Regions from separate parts of the Deefgea piscis genome, predicted to be linked through region 2. Evidence: riboswitches for the same ligand, from Rfam matches in the RefSeq annotation. Region 2 holds a riboswitch; the other holds the start of a gene.
The links. Region 2 has a riboswitch for glycine ahead of gcvT (glycine cleavage system aminomethyltransferase GcvT). Riboswitches for the same ligand answer to the same signal wherever they lie in the genome.
Positions count from the first base shown of each region.

Region 1: it holds a riboswitch for glycine, as region 2 does, so the genes downstream of both, K4H25_RS03280 (trimeric intracellular cation channel family protein) here and gcvT (glycine cleavage system aminomethyltransferase GcvT) in region 2, are expected to answer to the same signal.

Region 1 is NZ_CP081149.1:679,718-683,125, reverse strand. It holds gene K4H25_RS03290 (ABC transporter substrate-binding protein) at 1-181, opposite strand, end outside; gene K4H25_RS03285 (glycine cleavage system transcriptional repressor) at 181-687, opposite strand; glycine riboswitch at 973-1,059, shown strand; glycine riboswitch at 1,061-1,157, shown strand; gene K4H25_RS03280 (trimeric intracellular cation channel family protein) at 1,250-1,864, shown strand; gene K4H25_RS03275 (bifunctional metallophosphatase/5'-nucleotidase) at 2,062-3,408, shown strand, end outside.
Region 2 is NZ_CP081149.1:1,957,507-1,960,914, reverse strand. It holds gene gcvP (aminomethyl-transferring glycine dehydrogenase) at 1-297, opposite strand, end outside; gene gcvH (glycine cleavage system protein GcvH) at 515-901, opposite strand; gene gcvT (glycine cleavage system aminomethyltransferase GcvT) at 994-2,100, opposite strand; glycine riboswitch at 2,334-2,442, opposite strand; gene K4H25_RS09100 (DUF445 domain-containing protein) at 2,703-3,408, opposite strand, start outside.

The DNA.
Region 1 (3,408 bases), 1.3 Mb from region 2:
TATCCAAAGCAATAAAGTCCAGTTCTGCAACGCCATCCAATTTACTGCGTAAACCATTTAAATACGCTTTATCCCAATCATTTTCAGGATGATAACTCTCCACCACAATCACTAAGGGAAAAGCCATAACGGAGGAAGCAATAAAAAATAGCAGCAGCGCAAAGCAACGTAAACGGGACATTAGTCAGTCCACTCCACCATTAAATCATCGGCAATACATTCCAATTGGCGATGCACTTGGTCTAAATCGACGTCCAACGGCGCAGATAAGATTAATTGCGCATGAAACATCATTTCACCCGACATCGCAGCACTCGATAACCATGTTTCGAGTTTTTCAATATTCACTGCAAACCGCGCCAAAATCGTCGCCACATCTTTAACAATCCCAACCCGATCATGCCCAATTAAACTTAATTCCACGCTTTGCGAAATGATTGCCGTTTCTTCTCGCTCAATATCCAATACACCACGAATATCTAAACCGGCGATTTGCTGCAAAGCCAATAACACCTCTTCACCCGCACCAGTAACGGCAACTTTAACAATTCCAGAAAACTGGCCAGCCAAACGAGAAAATGAAGACTCCAGCCAATTGCCATTTTTAGCTGCAATCGTTGCCGCCAATTGCTCAACCAAACCCGAACGATCTGGACCAATCACTGAAACAATCAATACATTATTCATGATCTACCTTTGCCAAATCACCATAGAGACTTAGCTTAGCCGATTTCTAAAGCCAAACTAACAATTACCCGAATTACGCAGCGAAATTCCTACAACAAGCGTAATTAAGCGCACTACAGCCAGCATACGGATGCAATGTGACAACGCCACAATGATCTAAATGCATTTGATACGCCTATTTTTAAATCCAGTAATTCACTATTCATCACGATGAAATCCGCATTTAACTGCCGGCAATTCTGGCGACGCTGAAATTGACTCGTCCTCGCTTTAGCGTTAGCATCGCCCCTCCTCGCGGGAGAGAAAGGCATCTGCCTTCGCCGAAGACGCAAGCTCCCAGAATCGCTCAGGCCCATGTACCGCAGGAATTTTGATTCAGCCAATTGGAGAGCGGTTGCCCAGCGCAACCCACCGAAGGGGCAAGTGGCACCCGCCACGCAACTCTCAGGTAAAAGGACAAAGGGAGAGGCTATTCCAAAACTTGGAATTTACGCTAGGAGCCCACCTTGTCCGCAATCTATCCGCAGCAAACTACCCCAAGCAGCAAAGAGCGAGTTCGCCCATGCTCACGTTAATCTATTTATTGGCTATTTCGGCCGAAGCCATGACCGGCGCCTTGGCCGCTGGCCGGCGCAATATGGATATCTTTGGCGTATCGGTGATCGCTTTTTTAACTGCCTTAGGCGGCGGCACGGTGCGCGATATTTTGCTGGGCCGCTACCCCATCGCGTGGACGCAGCATCCTGAATACGTCGCTTTAGTGATCGCCAGCGGCATCGCCGCCGTCTTGATTAGCCGCCATATGAAGCGCCTCAATCGGCTATTTATGTTCCTCGACGCCCTTGGCCTTATCGCCTTTACCATCATCGGCTGCGACGTGGCTTTGGAGATGAACTACCACCCACTGATCGTTTTATTATCTGGCATGATCACCGGTATTGCCGGCGGCATCTTGCGCGATATGCTCTGCAACCGAGTACCTATCGTTTTTCTGCGCGAGCTCTACGCCAGCGTCTCGATGCTGGTCGGCTTATTGTATATCGGCCTATTCACACTCAAAATCGACCACGACCTCAACGTCGCCGCCTGCTTCGCCCTTGGCCTACTACTAAGACTCACCGCCCTCAAACGCGGCTGGCGACTCCCAGCATTTAATTATCGACACGATATGCATTGATCTCAGTCGATTAATCTCAATCAATTCATACCTGCGATTACGCTGCGCTAATCGCATCTACAGTTCCCACTAGTTTGTTTTGCTTGCCTCACGAGGCCGACAGTTTCAAAAAGAGCTTAACAAAAACTTCACCTTGCCGTATCTAAACTGAAAGAATGTAAGCTTATGCTCTCCTCAATTCTTACGAGGTGAATGCAATGAAAATTCGTGCTTCTGTTCAAGCGGTACTGGCAATTTGCGCCATGCCGCTGTTTTTAAGCGCTTGTGGTGGCGGCTCATTCACTGATCCGACGCTGACAACACCAGCCGCAACAACAACGCCTGCTTCTGCAACACCGACTCCCATACCGGTGGTTAATACGGCGCCGATTGAAGTTAAAATGCTGGCGATTAATGATTTTCATGGCAATCTAAAACCTGGTGGCACGGTAACGATTCCCGATCCTGCCGATGCAACTAAAACCATCAAGGTCGCCGCAGGGGGTAGCGAATATCTGGCAACATGGCTAAAAACGCTGAAAGCCAAAAACCCGAATAATATTATTGTTTCCGCTGGCGATTTAATTGGCGCTAGCCCGCTGCTATCGGCGCTGTTTCACGACGAACCAACGATTGAAGCCATGAATGAAATGGGGTTGGAGCTCAACGCGGTTGGCAATCATGAGTTTGACGAAGGCAGTACCGAGCTATTGCGGATGCAAAGCGGCGGTTGCCATCCAACAGATGGCTGCAAAGCGGGAACGACATTTGGCGGTGCAAAGTTTAAATTTTTAGCGGCGAATGTCGTTGATAGCAAATCGGGGAAAACACTCTTTCCCGAATATCAAGTCAAAGAATTTAGCGGCGTTAAAGTCGCATTTATTGGCATGACGCTTAAAAACACACCGGGCATTGTGACGCCATCAGGCGTGGCGGGCTTAACGTTTAAAGATGAAGCCGACACCGTCAATGCACTGGTGCCTAAGCTTAAAACACAAGGCATCGAGGCCATTGTGGTGTTGGTGCACGAAGGTGGCACGCAGCTTGGCGGTTTGAACGAATGCAAAGGCGTATCGGGCGCGATTGTCGACATCGTGAAACGCCTTGATCCGGCGGTAGATGCCGTGGTTTCTGGCCACACGCATCAAGCGTATAACTGCCAAATTAATGGCAAATTGGTCACCAGCGCCAATCAATATGGCCGAGTTATTTCTGAGATCGATCTGACATTAGATCCTAAAACGCGCGATGTGATTAAATCATCGGCGAAAAACATCGTCGTGACGAATGATGTCGCTAAAGACGCTGTACAAACTGCAATCATCACCAAATACGATGCGCTGGTTACACCACTGGAAAATCGCATTGTGGGTACGATTGCCGGTGCTTTGCTTAAAACCACCAATCCCGCCGGTGAAAGCACTCTGGGCGATGTGATTGCCGATTCGCAATTGGCCGCCACCACCCCCGCCAACATGGGCGCAGCGCAAATTGCGTTTATGAATCCGGGCGGCGTGCGTGCTGATTTAATACCGGTCGCCGCGCAAGTGACTTATGGCCAGCTC
Region 2 (3,408 bases):
ATTACGCAAAATCACATTCGGCGTGATATTGGGGTAATAGCCCAAACCAATAAAGCTGTGATTAACGATGTTTTTAGCCGCAATAGCGCGAATTTTCGCCAAAGCGTCCACTTCAGAAACCGCATCCGGCAAAGGCAATTTTTGCTTAAAACGAATATCGTCCGGAATGGTTTGCGCGACTAAATCTTCAATCGAGCTCGCGCCAATTTGCGCCAGCATCGCCGCTTGATCAGCCGCATTGGGGCCAATATGCCGAGCAATAAATTCTTCGTGGTTAAACAGTGTAGAGAGCGACATGAAGCACCTAGAATGGTTGAAAATTTAAAACCTTTCAACGCAGAGGCGCAAAGACGCAGAGAAAATCTTAAAACTAAGGTCTTAATTTAGGGTCGCTTTCAAGCCGCCTCTTAAATCGATTAAGCTTGTCGACCCTAAACGGGCTCCTAAAAAAGAAACACCATCAAGACTTTTAGACTTTCTCTGCGCCTCTGCGCCTCTGCGTCAGGTGTTGTTTTTAAACGCCGATTTCTTTGGCGTATTGTTCTGCCGTCATCAAACCATCAAGCACCGATGCATCGGCCGGTTTAACGCGGAAAAACCAAGCTGCACCGTAGGGTTCGGTATTGGCCAATTCTGGCGCATCCACCAAAGCATCGTTCACAGCGACCACTTCACCCGCAATCGGTGCGTATACATCCGATGCCGCTTTCACTGACTCAACCACGCCTGCGGTGGCGTCGGCGGCTAACTCATCACCCACTTGTGGCAATTCAACAAACACGATATCGCCCAATAGTTCTTGGGCGTGATCGGTAATACCGATGGTCACTGTGCCGTCGGCTTCTAAACGCAACCATTCGTGGCTGTTAACGTATTTAAGTTCGGCTGGAATATGGCTCATGATTTTTCCTTAGGGATTTGAGATGGGGATTTGGGAGCAAGGATAGAACAGGGTTTACTCCCCATTCCCCATTCCCTACTCCCCGAATTAATTTATGCAAACACTTTTTTGCCATTGCGAACAAACGGCATTTTCACCACGCGAACGTCGGTCAGCGTGCCGCGTAAGTCCACTTGCACCGTGTCGGTGTCTTTAGTTGCTGCAGGAACGCGGGCGATGGCCACGGAATGCTTGAGCGTTGGCGAAAACGTGCCGCTGGTTATTACGCCTTGACCCACGCCAGCCACTTCAACAATTTGACCTTCGCGCAAAACGCCACGACCTTCGAGCACCAAACCCACTTGCTTCAACGCCACACCTGCCGCGCGTTCAGCCTCGAGTGCTGCGCGGCCGATAAAATCACGCTCAGTCGGTTGCCACGCAATGGTCCAACCCATGCCGGCCGCCAATGGCGAAATGGTTTCGTCCATATCGTGACCATACAGATTCATGCCGGCCTCAAGGCGCAAAGTGTCGCGCGCGCCCAAGCCGATAGGCGCAATACCCACGCTCAGCAGTGCTTGCCAAAAGGTCGCCGCTTCGTCGCTGGGCAACATGATCTCTAAACCATCTTCGCCGGTATAACCGGTGCGGGCAATAAACCAGCCGTCTTCAACTGGGCCAAAAGGAAAGCCTTGAAACACATTCAGCGCTTTCACCGCGTCTTCCCAGTCTTCGTGGATGACTTTGCACACTTTGGCGATGGCGTTAGGGCCTTGAATCGCAATCATCGCCAATTCGCGGCGCACATGCAGTTGCACGTCAAAGTTGGCCGCTTGCTTAAGCATCCACGCAATGTCTTTGTCGGCGGTGCCCGCGTTGACCACCATCCGGTAGCCATAATGCGTCAGGTAAACGATCAAATCGTCGATCACCGTGCCTTCGGGCGTTAACATCCCCGAATACAAAGCTTTACCTTCGGTGCTGAGTTTTTCGACATCATTGGCAATCAAAAAACGTAAAAACGCTTTGGCTTCGCTGCCGACGATATCGAGCACGCACATATGCGACACATCAAACATGCCGGCGTCAGTGCGTACAATTTCGTGTTCTTTAAGTTGTGATCCGTAATGAATCGGCATCAACCAGCCGGCGAAATCAACCATTTTGGCGTTCGCAGCAAGGTGGGATTCATACAGTGGTGTAGTTTTGGTTGTCATTGGGGTTCCTTAGGGTATAGCCCTCTAAGTCCGACGGCTTATAGCACGACGGGCAACACCCCTCTGTCCTGACACCTGAGATTTTCCGGCCGCAGTATAGATCTGCTGAAAAAAAGCCAATTTAACACCACCCCGTGATTGCACGAGGCGTAGCAATTAAAAAAGTTTTTGCCGTTGAGCCCTTCGGTGGATGCTGCGGGTGTAAACACCGAGCACCGCTCTCCAGAGTTTTACTTTTGCCAGCAGTCCCTGATACCTGAGCGATTTGCGGGTGCATTTGCGCCTTCGGTGGTGACCTCAACCCAATAAATGGTAAAAATCACACTCTCCTGCTGTACGGCCGGATTATCACGGGAAGCTTGCCAATTGGCAAGCCACAAAACAGGATTTTTACCCTAATCCTTGCCACAAAAAACAAAAAGCCAAGCGAATGCGCATCGCTTGGCTTTAGTGCTTCGTCAAGATTACAAACCAACACCGCGCTACGCATTGTCGTCCAGCAAAGCAAAAGGCTAAATTCGATGGCGATTGGGCTTAATATCGCGCTCGGCGGGTCAGCGCGGACTTTGCTTTAAATTCCCCCATCCGCCAAACCCAAGACTTTAACGCAATAATTGATGGCCCGTATACAAAAACAAACCAATCAACCCGCCCACCAACGTGCCATTCAGGCGAACAAACTGCAGATCAACGCCCACGCTGACTTCCAGCCGCTCAACCATCACTTCATCATCCCAAGCTTTGAGTTGTTCGGCGATAAATTGGCCAATTTGTCGCCGATATTTTTTAACTAGCACTCCAGCTGCGACGCGGGCGTGGCGATTTAACCAGTCGGCCAGAACGACGTCATCCGCCAAGCGCACACCCAAATGCTGCAAACTGAGCGCCAATTTGGCGCGTAGCACTGAGTCTTGCGCCGCCAAATCATCAGCCAACCAAGCCACCAGCCGCGACCACATATTGTCGATAGCGTTCAGCAAACTCGGCTGCGCCAATAAATGCTGCTGACTCAACTGCAGCGCCGCTTGTAGTGATGCATCGTGCTTTAGATTTTGCTCCAGATCCGCTAACGCTTGATCAAAATGCTCACGCAATGGATGATCGCTCGATTCGCGCATGTTTTGCACTTCACGCCCTGCCGCATGCACCAGTTTTTTGGCCATATAGCGCCCACCGGCTGCATCGAGTGAAATCCAGCGCAAATAATCAAATTCAGCGGCAATAATGCCGGCGATATGCTGTTGCAGCTCAGGCTTTTGCAGCTCCTGATCTAAATGCGCCAGCACGGCATCGAGCATGACTTGATGC